DNA from 3 places in the Paenibacillus sp. Lou8.1 genome. Region 1 is predicted to be linked to each of the others. Evidence: a T-box and tRNA genes for the amino acid it is inferred to sense, from the RefSeq annotation. Region 1 holds a T-box; the other regions hold tRNA genes.
The links. A T-box is a leader RNA that pairs with one kind of tRNA and senses whether it is charged. The one in region 1 lies ahead of leuS (leucine--tRNA ligase), so its partner is inferred to be a tRNA-Leu.
Positions count from the first base shown of each region.

Region 2: it encodes a tRNA-Leu, which carries the amino acid that the T-box ahead of leuS (leucine--tRNA ligase) is inferred to sense. The anticodon was not compared.
Region 3: it encodes a tRNA-Leu, which carries the amino acid that the T-box ahead of leuS (leucine--tRNA ligase) is inferred to sense. The anticodon was not compared.

Region 1 is NZ_JANAVN010000006.1:129,399-133,685, reverse strand. It holds gene NLX78_RS10400 (class I SAM-dependent DNA methyltransferase) at 1-567, shown strand, start outside; gene NLX78_RS10395 (tautomerase family protein) at 640-1,029, opposite strand; T-box leader at 1,214-1,470, shown strand; gene leuS (leucine--tRNA ligase) at 1,532-3,970, shown strand; gene comER (late competence protein ComER) at 3,951-4,287, opposite strand, start outside.
Region 2 is NZ_JANAVN010000001.1:195,888-200,174, reverse strand. It holds gene fabV (enoyl-ACP reductase FabV) at 1-239, opposite strand, end outside; gene NLX78_RS00965 (winged helix-turn-helix transcriptional regulator) at 408-764, opposite strand; gene NLX78_RS00960 (NAD(P)H-dependent oxidoreductase) at 962-1,492, shown strand; tRNA gene NLX78_RS00955 (tRNA-Leu) at 1,586-1,670, opposite strand; gene NLX78_RS00950 (N-acetyltransferase) at 2,048-2,488, shown strand; gene NLX78_RS00945 (GNAT family N-acetyltransferase) at 2,503-3,021, opposite strand; gene NLX78_RS00940 (hypothetical protein) at 3,091-3,606, opposite strand; gene NLX78_RS00935 (hypothetical protein) at 3,907-4,287, shown strand, end outside.
Region 3 is NZ_JANAVN010000004.1:254,647-258,933, forward strand. It holds gene NLX78_RS07470 (4'-phosphopantetheinyl transferase family protein) at 1-246, opposite strand, end outside; gene loaP (antiterminator LoaP) at 391-912, opposite strand; gene NLX78_RS07480 (MBL fold metallo-hydrolase) at 1,406-2,065, opposite strand; tRNA gene NLX78_RS07485 (tRNA-Leu) at 2,419-2,504, opposite strand; gene NLX78_RS07490 (hypothetical protein) at 2,754-2,912, shown strand; gene NLX78_RS07495 (hypothetical protein) at 3,043-3,231, shown strand; gene NLX78_RS07500 (hypothetical protein) at 3,309-3,461, opposite strand; gene NLX78_RS07505 (YnfA family protein) at 3,557-3,883, opposite strand.

The DNA.
Region 1 (4,287 bases):
ATGCTGGCAGTAGCCCGTCGCAAAATGGAAACCACTCCCCAGGGACAGCGATTGTTTCGTGAGGGAAGCGTTCGCTGGATACAGCAGGATATGAGAGAATGGATTTTACCCGAGCCTGTGGATTCTGTAATTTCTTTTTGCGATTGTCTGAATTACTTGTTGGAGGAAGAAGATATAATTTCTACTTTTCGTAGAACTCATGCTGGTCTGAAGCCTGGCGGAACCTTCTTGTTCGATGTACATCATCCCCAGACGTTTTTACGTTATGATGAAGAGCAGCCATTCGTACTGGATGATCGCTCTATCTCATATATCTGGACATGTGCGTTGGACACTCCCCGTTGTGAAATTGAGCATCATCTTAGTATCTTTGCGAAAGCAGAACATGAAGGACGCGATCTATACCAGCGTTTCGAGGAAATACATGTACAGCGTGCCTATGACCCAGACTGGATGAAGGCAGAATTGTCCAAAGCAGGTTTTCGTGATGTGAAGGTATATGCGGATTTTGAATGGGTAGAAGCAGAAGGTGACGCGGCGAGACTGTTTTATGTTGCTGTAAAATAGTGAAGACTCATTGAGCAAATTTAGGAAAAGAAAGACGCTTTTCATGATGACATGAAGGGCGTCTTTTTGCACTCATATATTCACTTTATAGTTCAACTGAAGCTCATCACCCGGTACACCCCGAATACCCCAGTTCTGTTTGGGCGTTTCAAATATAGTAATCTCAAGATCCTGTGGAGCAATGCCAAAATGGTCCGTAATTCGTTGGAATAACAGCTGGATGAGCTGCTTCTTAGCTTCTGTCGTTCTGCCTTCAAAGATACTGATTTCAATAATGGTGTACGCCTCAGAGCGACCATCGGCATATATAAAGTCTTCCTGATCCATAGGGAAAAAACGATGAAACCTCTTGTCTGGAGGATATTTGAACGCATCCACCACAGCAGAATGAATCACCTCTGAAAGCTGCTTTTTGATTGGATTTAGAGCTTCTTTTATTCCGAAAATTTTAATCTGTGCCATGTCTCAGCTCACCTTTCTTATCTCAACTCAACTCAATTTTCATCAATTTAATTCGAAGTTATTATAAAACATTCGTATGCATGTGTCATGAACAATTAGTATGAAGAGGGTCTTTAACACCAAAGCTAGTCCTTATTTGACTTTTTTCGCGGTTTTCAATATAATAGTGCCATTATTAACGGTTAAACAATCGCTGATGAGGAATAGTAGCTTTGTCTGGACATATAGAGAGCCGGCGGGTGGTGCAAGCCGGTTGACAGCGCAAAGTGAACTCGCCTCGGAGATATGCGTCCAACGCAGGAACGCCTTTACAGGTGCTTGTATCCTGTTATTAACCCGCATCGGATCACCTCCGTTATCAGGTGCAAAGGGAGTAGAACGCGAAGAACGCTTTCTGCTAACTAGGGTGGTACCACGGGAATATAACCTCTCGTCCCTAGCGCTGACACGCTACGGGATGCAGAGGTTTTTTTGTTGCATACCGTTTGAGGAGGAAAAGACAATGACAGACACACAGCCGAAGCACGGCTATCAACCGCAAAGTATTGAACCAAAATGGCAGAAATATTGGGATGAGAACAAGACGTTCCGCACCGGGGAAGAGCCGGGCAAACCGAAGTTTTATGCTTTGGATATGTTTCCGTACCCATCTGGAGCCGGCCTGCATGTAGGCCACCCAGAGGGCTACACAGCTACGGATATTGTTTCACGTTATAAAAGAATGCGCGGCTACAACGTATTGCATCCGATGGGTTGGGACGCCTTCGGTCTGCCTGCCGAGCAGCATGCGCTGGATACAGGGGAGCACCCACGCGAAATTACGGTGAAAAACGTAAATAACTTCCGCCGTCAAATCAAATCGCTCGGCTTCTCCTACGACTGGGATCGTGAAATCAGCACGACGGACCCTGATTACTACAAATGGACACAGTGGATCTTCATCCAGCTGTACAAGCGCGGCCTTGCATATGTAGCTGAAGTACCCGTGAACTGGTGCCCAGCGCTGGGAACAGTGCTGGCGAATGAAGAAGTTATTGACGGCAAGAGTGAGCGTGGCGGTCATCCGGTCGTCCGTAAACCAATGCGTCAATGGATGCTGAAAATTACGGAATACGCGGATCGTCTGCTGGATGATCTGGAGGAACTGGATTGGTCTGAGAGTATTAAGGATATGCAGCGGAACTGGATCGGTAAGTCTACCGGGGCAGAGGTTCGTTTTCCAATTGAAGGCTATGACGAGCAACTCACAGTATTTACAACCCGCCCAGATACACTGTTCGGCGCAAGCTACTGTGTGCTGGCACCAGAGCAGGAATTAGTAGATATTATCACTACGCCTAAGCAAAAGGATGCTGTACAACAGTACCGTGAACAAGCTGCTCGTAAAAGCGATCTGGAGCGTACGGATCTGGCCAAGGATAAAACAGGCGTATTCACAGGAGCTTATGCAGTGAACCCGGTGAACGGCGAAAAGCTGCCGATCTGGATAGCTGACTATGTACTGGCAGGCTACGGAACTGGAGCGATTATGGCTGTACCTGCTCACGATACGCGTGACTGGGAATTTGCCAAGCAATTCGGATTGAATATCATTGAGGTTGTCCAAGGTGGAGATGTGGCTAATGAGCCATATACTGAGGATGGACCGCACGTCAATTCAGGCCCGCTGAATGGACTTACCAATGAGGAAGCGATTCCGAAGATGATTGAATGGCTGGAAGCCGAGGGCAAAGGACACGGCAAAGTCACCTACCGCCTGCGTGACTGGCTGTTCAGCCGTCAACGCTATTGGGGCGAGCCGATTCCGGTAATTCATCTGGAGGATGGAACGATCAAAACGGTTCCTGAGGACCAACTTCCGCTCGTACTGCCGGAGATGGACAATATTAAGCCTTCAGGTACAGGTGAATCCCCGCTGGCGAACGCAACAGATTGGGTGGAAACCATTGATCCTGAGACAGGTATGAAAGCACGTCGCGAGACGAATACAATGCCGCAATGGGCAGGAAGTTGCTGGTATTACCTGCGCTTTATTGATCCGAAAAATGACAAAGAGCTTGTATCCAAAGAGAAACAACGTGAATGGATGCCTGTTGATTTGTATATTGGCGGAGCGGAACATGCGGTTCTTCACTTGCTGTATGCCCGTTTCTGGCATAAGGTACTGTATGATATCGGCGTAGTGGAAACGAAAGAGCCTTTTTATAAGCTGGTCAACCAGGGTATGATTTTGGGCAACAACAATGAAAAAATGAGTAAATCACGCGGTAATGTCATTAATCCTGATGATATTGTCAATACATTTGGCGCCGATACGCTGCGTATTTATGAGATGTTTATGGGGCCGCTGGAAGCGACCAAGCCATGGAATGAGAATGGGGTAGAGGGAGCACATCGTTTTCTGTCCCGCGTATGGCGCCTGTTTGTTTCGGAGGATGGTAGCCTGAATGATAAAATTACAAATGACGGCGGTAGTGATGAGTTCAATCGTACTTGGCATAAAACGCTGAAAAAAGTAACCGAAGATCTGGATGCGCTGCGCTTCAATACAGCGATCAGCCAGCTGATGATCTTCACCAACGATGCATACAAAGCAGACCTTCTGCCGCGTGCAGCAATGGAAAACTTCGTGCAAATGCTGTCGCCGCTTGCACCCCATCTGGCTGAGGAATTGTGGCAGCTGCTGGGGCACAATGATAGCATTACCTACGCGGCTTGGCCTGCTTATGATGAAGCATGGACGGTGGACGCCGAAGTGGAAATTGTTGTGCAAGTAAATGGTAAAATCGTACAGCGTGCAACGATTGCCAAGGACCTTGATGCTAAAGCGATGGAGGCATTCGCTGTGTCGTTGGACAATGTTCAGCAGGCACTGGCCGGCAAAACGATCCGCAAGGTAATTGCTGTTCCAGGTAAGCTGGTTAATATTGTTGCCGGTTAATCGGCTTTAAGCCGAAGGAGACATCTACCTTTTGCATATCCTCTTCATATTTGTTGTGCGTGGCCTGTATCAGCTCGGGAAAGACGCTATGCAGGCTGATGTCCAACAATGCGAGAGCTTCGGCGGTAATACCTCCGGGAACCGCCACTCTGGCCTGTAACTCGGCTGGTGTCATCCCGCCTTCCGTGAGCAGCTTTCCAGTGCCGATGATCATTTCACCGGCCAGGGCGCATAGCTCCGTACGGTCTATACCTGTAGCTTGAACTGCGGCTTGAATCCACTGGTCCATAAAAAAGGCCAAGAAAGCAGGACCACAA
Region 2 (4,287 bases), on a different contig from region 1:
CCCTCAGATGCGGGACGTTCATAGGATACCCCTATGGTGTCCGCTCCCAGACCGAAGCTCGCAGCAATACGAGAAGCCAGCCCGTATCCAGTAGATGCTCCGATCACAAGCACCTTTTTAGCTCCTTGTATTGATGTGCTGTCTTTGATGTAGTTGATCTGACGGTTAACATGAGCCGCGCATCCTGCAGGATGTGCAGTCGTACATATAAAACCACGGATTTTCGGTTTAATAATCATTGCAAGGGTCCCCCTACTTTAGCATTCATTTAATATGGATGTAATGGTTGTCCAGTCATAACTATATAGCAAATCAGCTTGCGGCTCAACACATAACATAACACTTGAAGACAGCCGAAGAAAACTACCGTAAACATCATAGTCTGCAACGCTTTTTTACTCCACTATTCATTTTGAATCATTTTCTAACAACATCACATCTTCTCCTTGCTGTTGTCTTATTTGGATATTAGCCCTTCCCCAAGAACACATTAAGTCAATAATTTCATTTGCTGTAATTCCATATTCCGTTATATAATACTCCACTTTTGGAGGCATTTGATTATACACATGTCTACCTATGATACCATCCTTTTCAAGTTCGCGAAGTTGCTGTATAAGAACCTTTTGAGAAATGCCTGAAATACTACGCTGTAATTCACTTGTCCTTTTTCTACCAGACATTAATAAACATATGATTAATGATTTCCATTTACCTCCGATGATCTCAAGTGTTGCTTCTATGCCTAAATTATATTGTTTCATAGTACCACCTCTTCAACGCTAAAAATAACAAAGTTTATCTAATTAATTCTATAATCGCATATCTTCACTTTAAGTCCAATGCATACTTTCAAGTAACTATCTTACTTTATTGTGTGTATTTACTTTTTTTGAAGCATACAGAATAATAATAGAGCATCTATAAAGGCAAATATGTTACGTAAGAAAGGTGATTTATGATGAAAACTCTTGTGATTTTAGCTCATCCCAATATCGAAGATTCTAGAGTAAATAACAGATGGAAACGAGAATTACTTCAATATACCAATGAAATTACAATTCATGAGATTTATAAAGAGTATCCAAACTGGAGCATTGATGTTTTGAAAGAACAACAGCTACTTGAAGCATACGATAATGTCATATTTCAATTCCCTTTGTATTGGTATAGTTACCCTCCTTTATTAAAAAAGTGGTTCGATGATGTTTTTACCCATGGATGGGCTTATGGTTCAAAGGGTGATAAGTTAAAAGGAAAGAAGCTAGGGATAGCCATGTCCATTGGCGATAAAAAAGAAAATTACTTACCTACTGGTTCCGTTTCTTTTACTGTAGATGAAGTTATAGCACCTTTTAAGGCAAGCGCAGTGCATGTTGGCGCCATAACATTACCCTATTTCGCTGTCTTCGGAGCCTCGTTTCAAGCAAGCGACGAAGACATTGATCAGAGTGCAAAAGACTATATTAAATATATATTTCAGTATAAATAAAAAAGTTATAATGGTAGGCGCATCTTAACCATATAAAAACAGGCTCTTGGTGGCATCCAGCCAATCCAAGAACCTGTAAATGTTAGGCTATGATGCGGTCGAGAGGACTCGAACCTCCACGGGGGGTTAGCCCACACGGACCTGAACCGTGCGCGTCTGCCAATTCCGCCACGACCGCATATTATGTATTCACACCGATGTTTTTCAATCACGGTAATTTAGATTATATCTTCCATAGAACATAAAATCAAGCTATTTTTATATTATATTTTCTATGAATCATTTCCGTAAATATAAGAAAATCACTGGATATCACAAACCAGATATGGTAAAATGGGTCCATCAGGAAAGGAGGTGCGTCAACATCAATAATCACATGTTGAGCGTATCCCTTACCCGGTCCGTTATTCTCTAATTTACAGAGTTGACGGAGGCGCGGGATACGGATCAAAGCTTTAAATAAGCGCCACGGGTAGAAAGACCGTCCTCGGACGGTCTTTTTTATTTCAACATCATCTATAAGATTACATACTGCACCGTGAAAGAGGAGATACGATGTCGATTAGACCCGCAAATGTGGAAGAGCTCAACGAGTTGGCAGCCATCTGGCTAGATGCTTCCATAGAAGCCCATCATTTTATTGCTCCGCAGTATTGGGCATCACAAGTTACCGAGATGGAAAACAGGTACCTTCCTCTCGCTCAAAACTACGTTATCATACAAGATGATCATAGCATTGGCGGCTTCGTTTCCATGTTGGATGGATACTTAGCAGCTCTGTTTATACGTGTTGATTCTCAAAGAAAAGGCTACGGCCAGTTACTACTAGATTGGATCAAGAAGCAACATAATGAGATTCAATTAAAGGTATACCAGTCGAACACAAAAGCATTCAACTTCTATACTAAAAATGGATTTACCATTCAAGCGGAATCTATTGATACCGAAACTGACGAGAAAGAATTTGTAATGGTATGGACAAAACATGAACGATAATGAAGCACCATTAGCTATACAATCTTCTTATTTAACCCATAGACCTCGGTATATAAGATCTCTTTAAACGGAGCAAAATCCTGTTCAGCCAGCGCACCTGGATAGCTCATTATTTGAAGCCGCAGATCAGCCTGTCCTTCTCTTAAAGGAGGCTGTACATAGTCAAAATGGTTCAGATGAAATCCCAAACGTTCATAAAAACCAATTCTTCTCCGAGTCCACTCATCCACTGGTGGCTCAACCTCCAGTACTACCGGTTTATCGGACTGTGAAATAAACTTGCTCATAAGCTCTTTACCTAACCCACCACCTCGTATAGCCGAATCTACGGCAATATGCTCTACAAACCGAAAATCTGTAAACTCCCATCCCGCCAAAAAAGCAATTGTTTGCCCTTGTTCGTCCTTTTGGGTAAGTAAACGATAACACGGATGATGAAGCAAAGCCCTCTGTGACTCGAATGTCCTGCATTCCGTTTCAGGAAAAGAAGCCTCCATAATCGCATATACTTGAGAGAATTCAAGTTCATTCATTTATACTTTCAACTCCTCTAACGTTAACTTGTTGGTCTACTAATGTCATTTACATTAGGGCCTAACCCTTTAGACCTTGTTTAATTCCATAAGCGTCAGCAATATGTGTTCCAACAGCTCTGGAATGTCTTCCATCTGATCTTCGTTAATTTGTCTGGAAAATCGGAGTTCAATCCTATTTTGGTATGTAGATGTCTTCTCTCCGTAAATCTGACTAAGCGTTTGTACCGGTCGAAGATCGGGCTTCCAAATTTCGGTCAGTATATTTTCAATCCGGCTGCATTGTGACTCAATTTCACGAATTTCCATGTAAAAACTCAGCAACAAGACACATCCCGGAATTTGATCTTTGATTTCCAAAATTTCCGCAGCCAAGTTGTTTAAATCTGCCTTCAGTTGAATCTCTGCTGTCACACTCGGGTGTTCTCTCAGTCTGAATTGGACAGCAAATTCACGTGACATCACAGACATTTCCAATCTGTCGATTCGCTGCGTAATGTCAATACGTGAATCTAGATTATCCAGATCGTATACTGTATTTTCCATGGCCACTTTTAAATTATCAAAAACCGTCGGATCGAACATATATTTTTCACCTCCAATTATGGAGTATAACATAGCTTGTGTTACTCCTAAAATAGGATGCCCCTTTTCACGACAGCATATTAAGACGGGATTTTATAGTATACAGTAAGTTGGCTAACTCTTAATTGAAGTTTAGTGAATAAATTTGTAAAAACGCATAATTGTGACAAAAAAATATATATTTTTGTTTATAGTTCCATTTTTATTCCATTTTATTGGGATTCAATATATAATAATGGATGGGATTGGCTATATATATTCGTTTAAATCCCAAAATATAAGAAGGGAAGAGATTATTAAATGAAAAAGGCAGTTTTTTCTACACTAGGTCTTGCACTTCTATTAAGCACATCCACCGCCGTTGCATCTGCTCAAGAAGCAGCACCCGCATTACAAAAGGAATCTATCCAGCCTTCTAATTCATGGTACGCCGACACAGAGCCTAATAACTGGTTTGATGAAATTACCAGTGAAATAACAGTAGGGGATGGAATCGATATCTATGGGAGCTTAGGAAGGAAAATTCCTGGAGGATATGCAGGCTATTATGACTTTGTCGATTATTATAAGTTTACAGCTTCTCAGTCTGGATTCTACGAATTTAATATTCAAGGAGAAATATATCCCAAAGCATGGATGAGGCTTAGTGTGGCTGACAGTAAAGGAAGCGTCAAAAGAAGT
Region 3 (4,287 bases), on a different contig from region 1:
CTGGCCAAAGACACCTGTCTCCACACTTACGTTGCGCAGGTTTGGCTCGCTTAACAGCACCGAAACCGCTTGTTTCGCACTTAGCCTGCCAAGCACAAAGTTGGTTTTCCGCCGATGGAATACCAAACTCTCGAAGTAATTACACTCATCCGAATGAAAAACTTCCCGATCAAGGGGAGCGTCTGCGTTATAATCTGCATGGACAAAACTGACGGCCGCCTTCATCACGGCATCTTCCCGCTTCAATATTAGTTGTTCTGCATACGAGGCTACGCATATCCCCCCTAGTAAACTACTAACTTAGCAGTCCAAATCAAAAAAGGCCTTCAAATCCCTTAAGGGTTCTGAAAGCTTCCTCATGGAGTATGAACTCGTCATAAGTTCTCCACTTTAAACCTTACTTATAATTTCCAACGCTACCCTCACTAACCTAATATCACCCATAAATTCCAACTGAATGACCGCTTGTCGTTTATGTCTATCTATTTTCTTGACTATACTCCCCCTTCCTTTGAGTGGGCCATCTAGGATACGTATATTGTCTCCTTCAATAATTCCAGTTGATGATTCTATACAATAGCTATCATTGCATAGACTCTCTAACATTTGTTTCTCCGAATCTCTCATTGAAGCTTCAAACTTCGAGTATCTCAATAAACGAATGATATCACTAGAAGTGCAAATCATTGAATTTGTACTGGTTACGAACTGCAAGTCAGGTAAATTCGATTCAATAAATACATAGCTTGGGAACAAAGGAGCCCATTCTTTCTTTACTATTCCTGCTACTTTAAAAAGTCTCTCTTGGAGAGGTATAAAGGGTTTGTAGACTTCAGAATCCATCCACTCATTAATAAGCTGCTTGACCTGTTCTTCCCTACCCGTTCGCACAAAAAACACGTACCAGCTCACTTAACTCATCTCCTATAAAAACGTACTGCCAAATCATCTTCTATAATGTCTACTACCCATATACATAGCTTCGCCCTTTCACTTATCCTACTTGATAAGCTACAATCTCTCACGATATATCCCTCATTAATGGTTAACGTGACCCGCCAGCGATTAACCACAGACAAGTTCCTTTATTTTTCATATAATCATATAATTGGAATAATGTTTTTCCATTATAATCCTCTACTCAAACCCTGTCAATTCACAGTTGATTGGGAACGGCCAAGTTCATCTTTGGATTCACAGACCTTTCTGAAAATGCTCAATTTGAAGTCATTATTATCTTTCGAGTACAGCTTTTATGTTTCTGGCGGCTCATAAAAGAACTGATCCGTGTGTTTTATACTAGTGAACTTGAGCACCTGGGGCATATACAAGCGATAAATCATTATGTACTATTTTATATATTCAATATTTTCTTTCACCATTAGCACTGGGCCACATTACAGACTCATTTGAAATCGAACAGGCCCTTTTGGTTCGGACGCATTCTAAATTTAATAAAAGATTCCTTACTCGTAAATTGAAAATAAATATTTTCATCCATGAGGTGATTGAGTGTAAAACCAGGCGCTTTACCAAATGAATGAGCAGGATAAATTTGAATAGAGTCATCAATTTCTCGCTTTATTTTTTGAACGCTATTATATAATTCTACCGGATCTCCTCCATTTGGGTCACAAAAACCACAACCTTCAATGAATATTGTATCCCCAGTAAATAAGCGATCTGACAACAGATAGCATACACTTCCCACGGTATGTCCGGGGGTCAAAAGACTTTTGATTTCCGTTTCACCAACCTTGATTGAATCCTTGTCTTTAATTGAATATAAATTTCTACATCTAAAATTATAAAAATCGATTTCGTTTGTTGACATGAATACTTGCGGTTTATATTTTTCTAGGAGTGGATTTACCAAATTAATATGATCCCAATGTGAGTGAGTTAATAGTATCGCTTTGAGATCGCCATTCAATTGTTGAAGATAGGATTCTACTTTCAATAAATCCCATGAAGGGTCAACAATAGCTATGTCTCTTGTTTTCTCATCCATTACAAAATATACATAGTTAATGAAATTCATAAAACAAACTCTTAACTGTTCCATATGATAAGTCAGATTCATATCAGCTTCACTGAACCACCTTCCCAATGATTAATTAAAAACAACAAAATTCTGTTGAAGGATTTATACCTCTTCATTTTTGGAGATAATTTACACTCAATTATAAAGCCCCCATTTCGTGGTACCTATGATTATAACCATTGATGCAATAGAAAGGCTCCGACTCTCTGTTACAAGATCGCTTAATCTTGCCAAAATAAAAAACGCCTCTCCGTATGTTAACGGTGAGACGTTTTTTGTTGATCCTGCGTACCTGCTGAATGCTCCACTGCAGCTACAAGATCTCTCATTATTTTCGTTCATTTAACTTTGATGTGTCCATGGTAATTCAAGAATGCCGAGGACCGGGATCGAACCGGTACGGTAGTCACCTACCGCAGGATTTTAAGTCCTGTGCGTCTGCCAATTCCGCCACCCCGGCATAAATTTAGGAACGCTAATCTTTACACTTACTTGTCTTACAAGTATCTGAGAAACATGCATCTGATTAAGAAGTGTTCTCGTTATGTAAATGTCGTTCAATTGGGCACCAACATATAATACGATAATTTTATCGAATTGTAAAGTGTTTTAAAAAAAAAAATAATAAAATTCTCTGTTTTGTATAACTTGTGCACATTTGAATCACACTAATAAACGTCTTTCCAAACTACCAGAAGGGGTGTTACGAATGCGTGAAGGTATGATTCCAGCTGTTCTTGGAACGGTAGTATCGGCTTCAGGCGCTGTGTTGCTGAGCAGTAAGTACAAACTTGCAGCTACAGGCATTCTCGGTTTCGGACTGGCTCATGTTGTTCTGGGAGCGATTGATCTGATTGAGCATCGCTAGTTGTTTGGGAAGTGCCGGGCGGGATTTACTTCCTCCCGGTTTTATTTTTATCAACGTTTAGTCTGGAGCACAAGCGTTTATGTAAAGTATAGAAGCTGAATGTACCTAATAAAAGGAGCTGTGATGTGCTATGAGAGATAATAACTCTGAAAAAAATCGTACTGACGATCAAATCGAACATAAACAATCCCTCGACAAGCGCGAGCCAGGATTTAATCGCATTCCTGACACCGATGCAGATACACCTGCTGCTACCGATATGATTGATGAAGCCATAGGTCGCGGGATAGATAAGTTACGTAACGATTTCACAAAATAAAGCATGGGTAATAGGACACAGGTTTGTGAGCAGCCCTTAATTTTATTTATTTTGATATGTACAGTGATTTCGTAAAATCACTTAAAGATCAGCATAATCCAGCCAATGATCGATATCCACAGCACGATGCTGATTAAGAGTCCACACATGATACCAAAAGAGAAATTACCTTCATTCTTCGGCATAGTACTGCCAAATTTCAATCTAAGCTTCATTTGATTCCAGTTCATAGAACCCCCTCCTTAAGTTCTATTTCGGAATATGAAGCTTATTTTTTTAGACCTATAGTCATGTTTTCGAAAATAAAAAAGGGTTTTTCGTCCTATCACCCTGATCGCGGAAACAGGATTACAGCTATACCGACCAAACAAATCAATCCACCAATGAAATCGTACAAGTCGGGTGTCTTTTTATCAATCCACCAGCCCCATGCGATGGAAAGAACGATAAAGACACCTCCGTATGCTGCATATACACGTCCAAAGGAGGAAAAAACCTGAAAGGTAGCGATGATTCCATACACAGCCAAAATTACTCCGCCGCAAAGTCCGACATACCATGTCTTCCCTTCACGCAGCCACTGCCAAATCAAATATCCTCCTCCAATTTCAGCGATGCCAGCCAATATAAAAAGTAAAGCTGCCTTTAACACCATTTCACATCCCTAATTCTTTTCGTTTTTTGGATATCTCAATTAGAGCACTCGAGCTAAAATGATAATCAATGCAATCACGCCAACTAGAATCAGCAGGTTGCTGACCTGACGCCATAAGCTAGGCGCTCCCTCGGAGTGAAGCTTCCACTGATTGGCATCAAGTTCGCTTTGGCTCCTTCAGCATCTGCTGATCTAGAGAATGGTCTGTTTTCTTCATTCATAAGAGTACCTCCTTTTCAATCTACTTTAATCTTACCAAACTTTTCCGTCGATTTCGCGGTGCTTTTATGCATATACTTACCACATGTTTCTGATTGCATCTTCATATATGTGAAGTGCATATTCATATGTCAATATTTCGCTGAATATAAAGTATGATGTCGAATTAAGGTAGAGTGGGT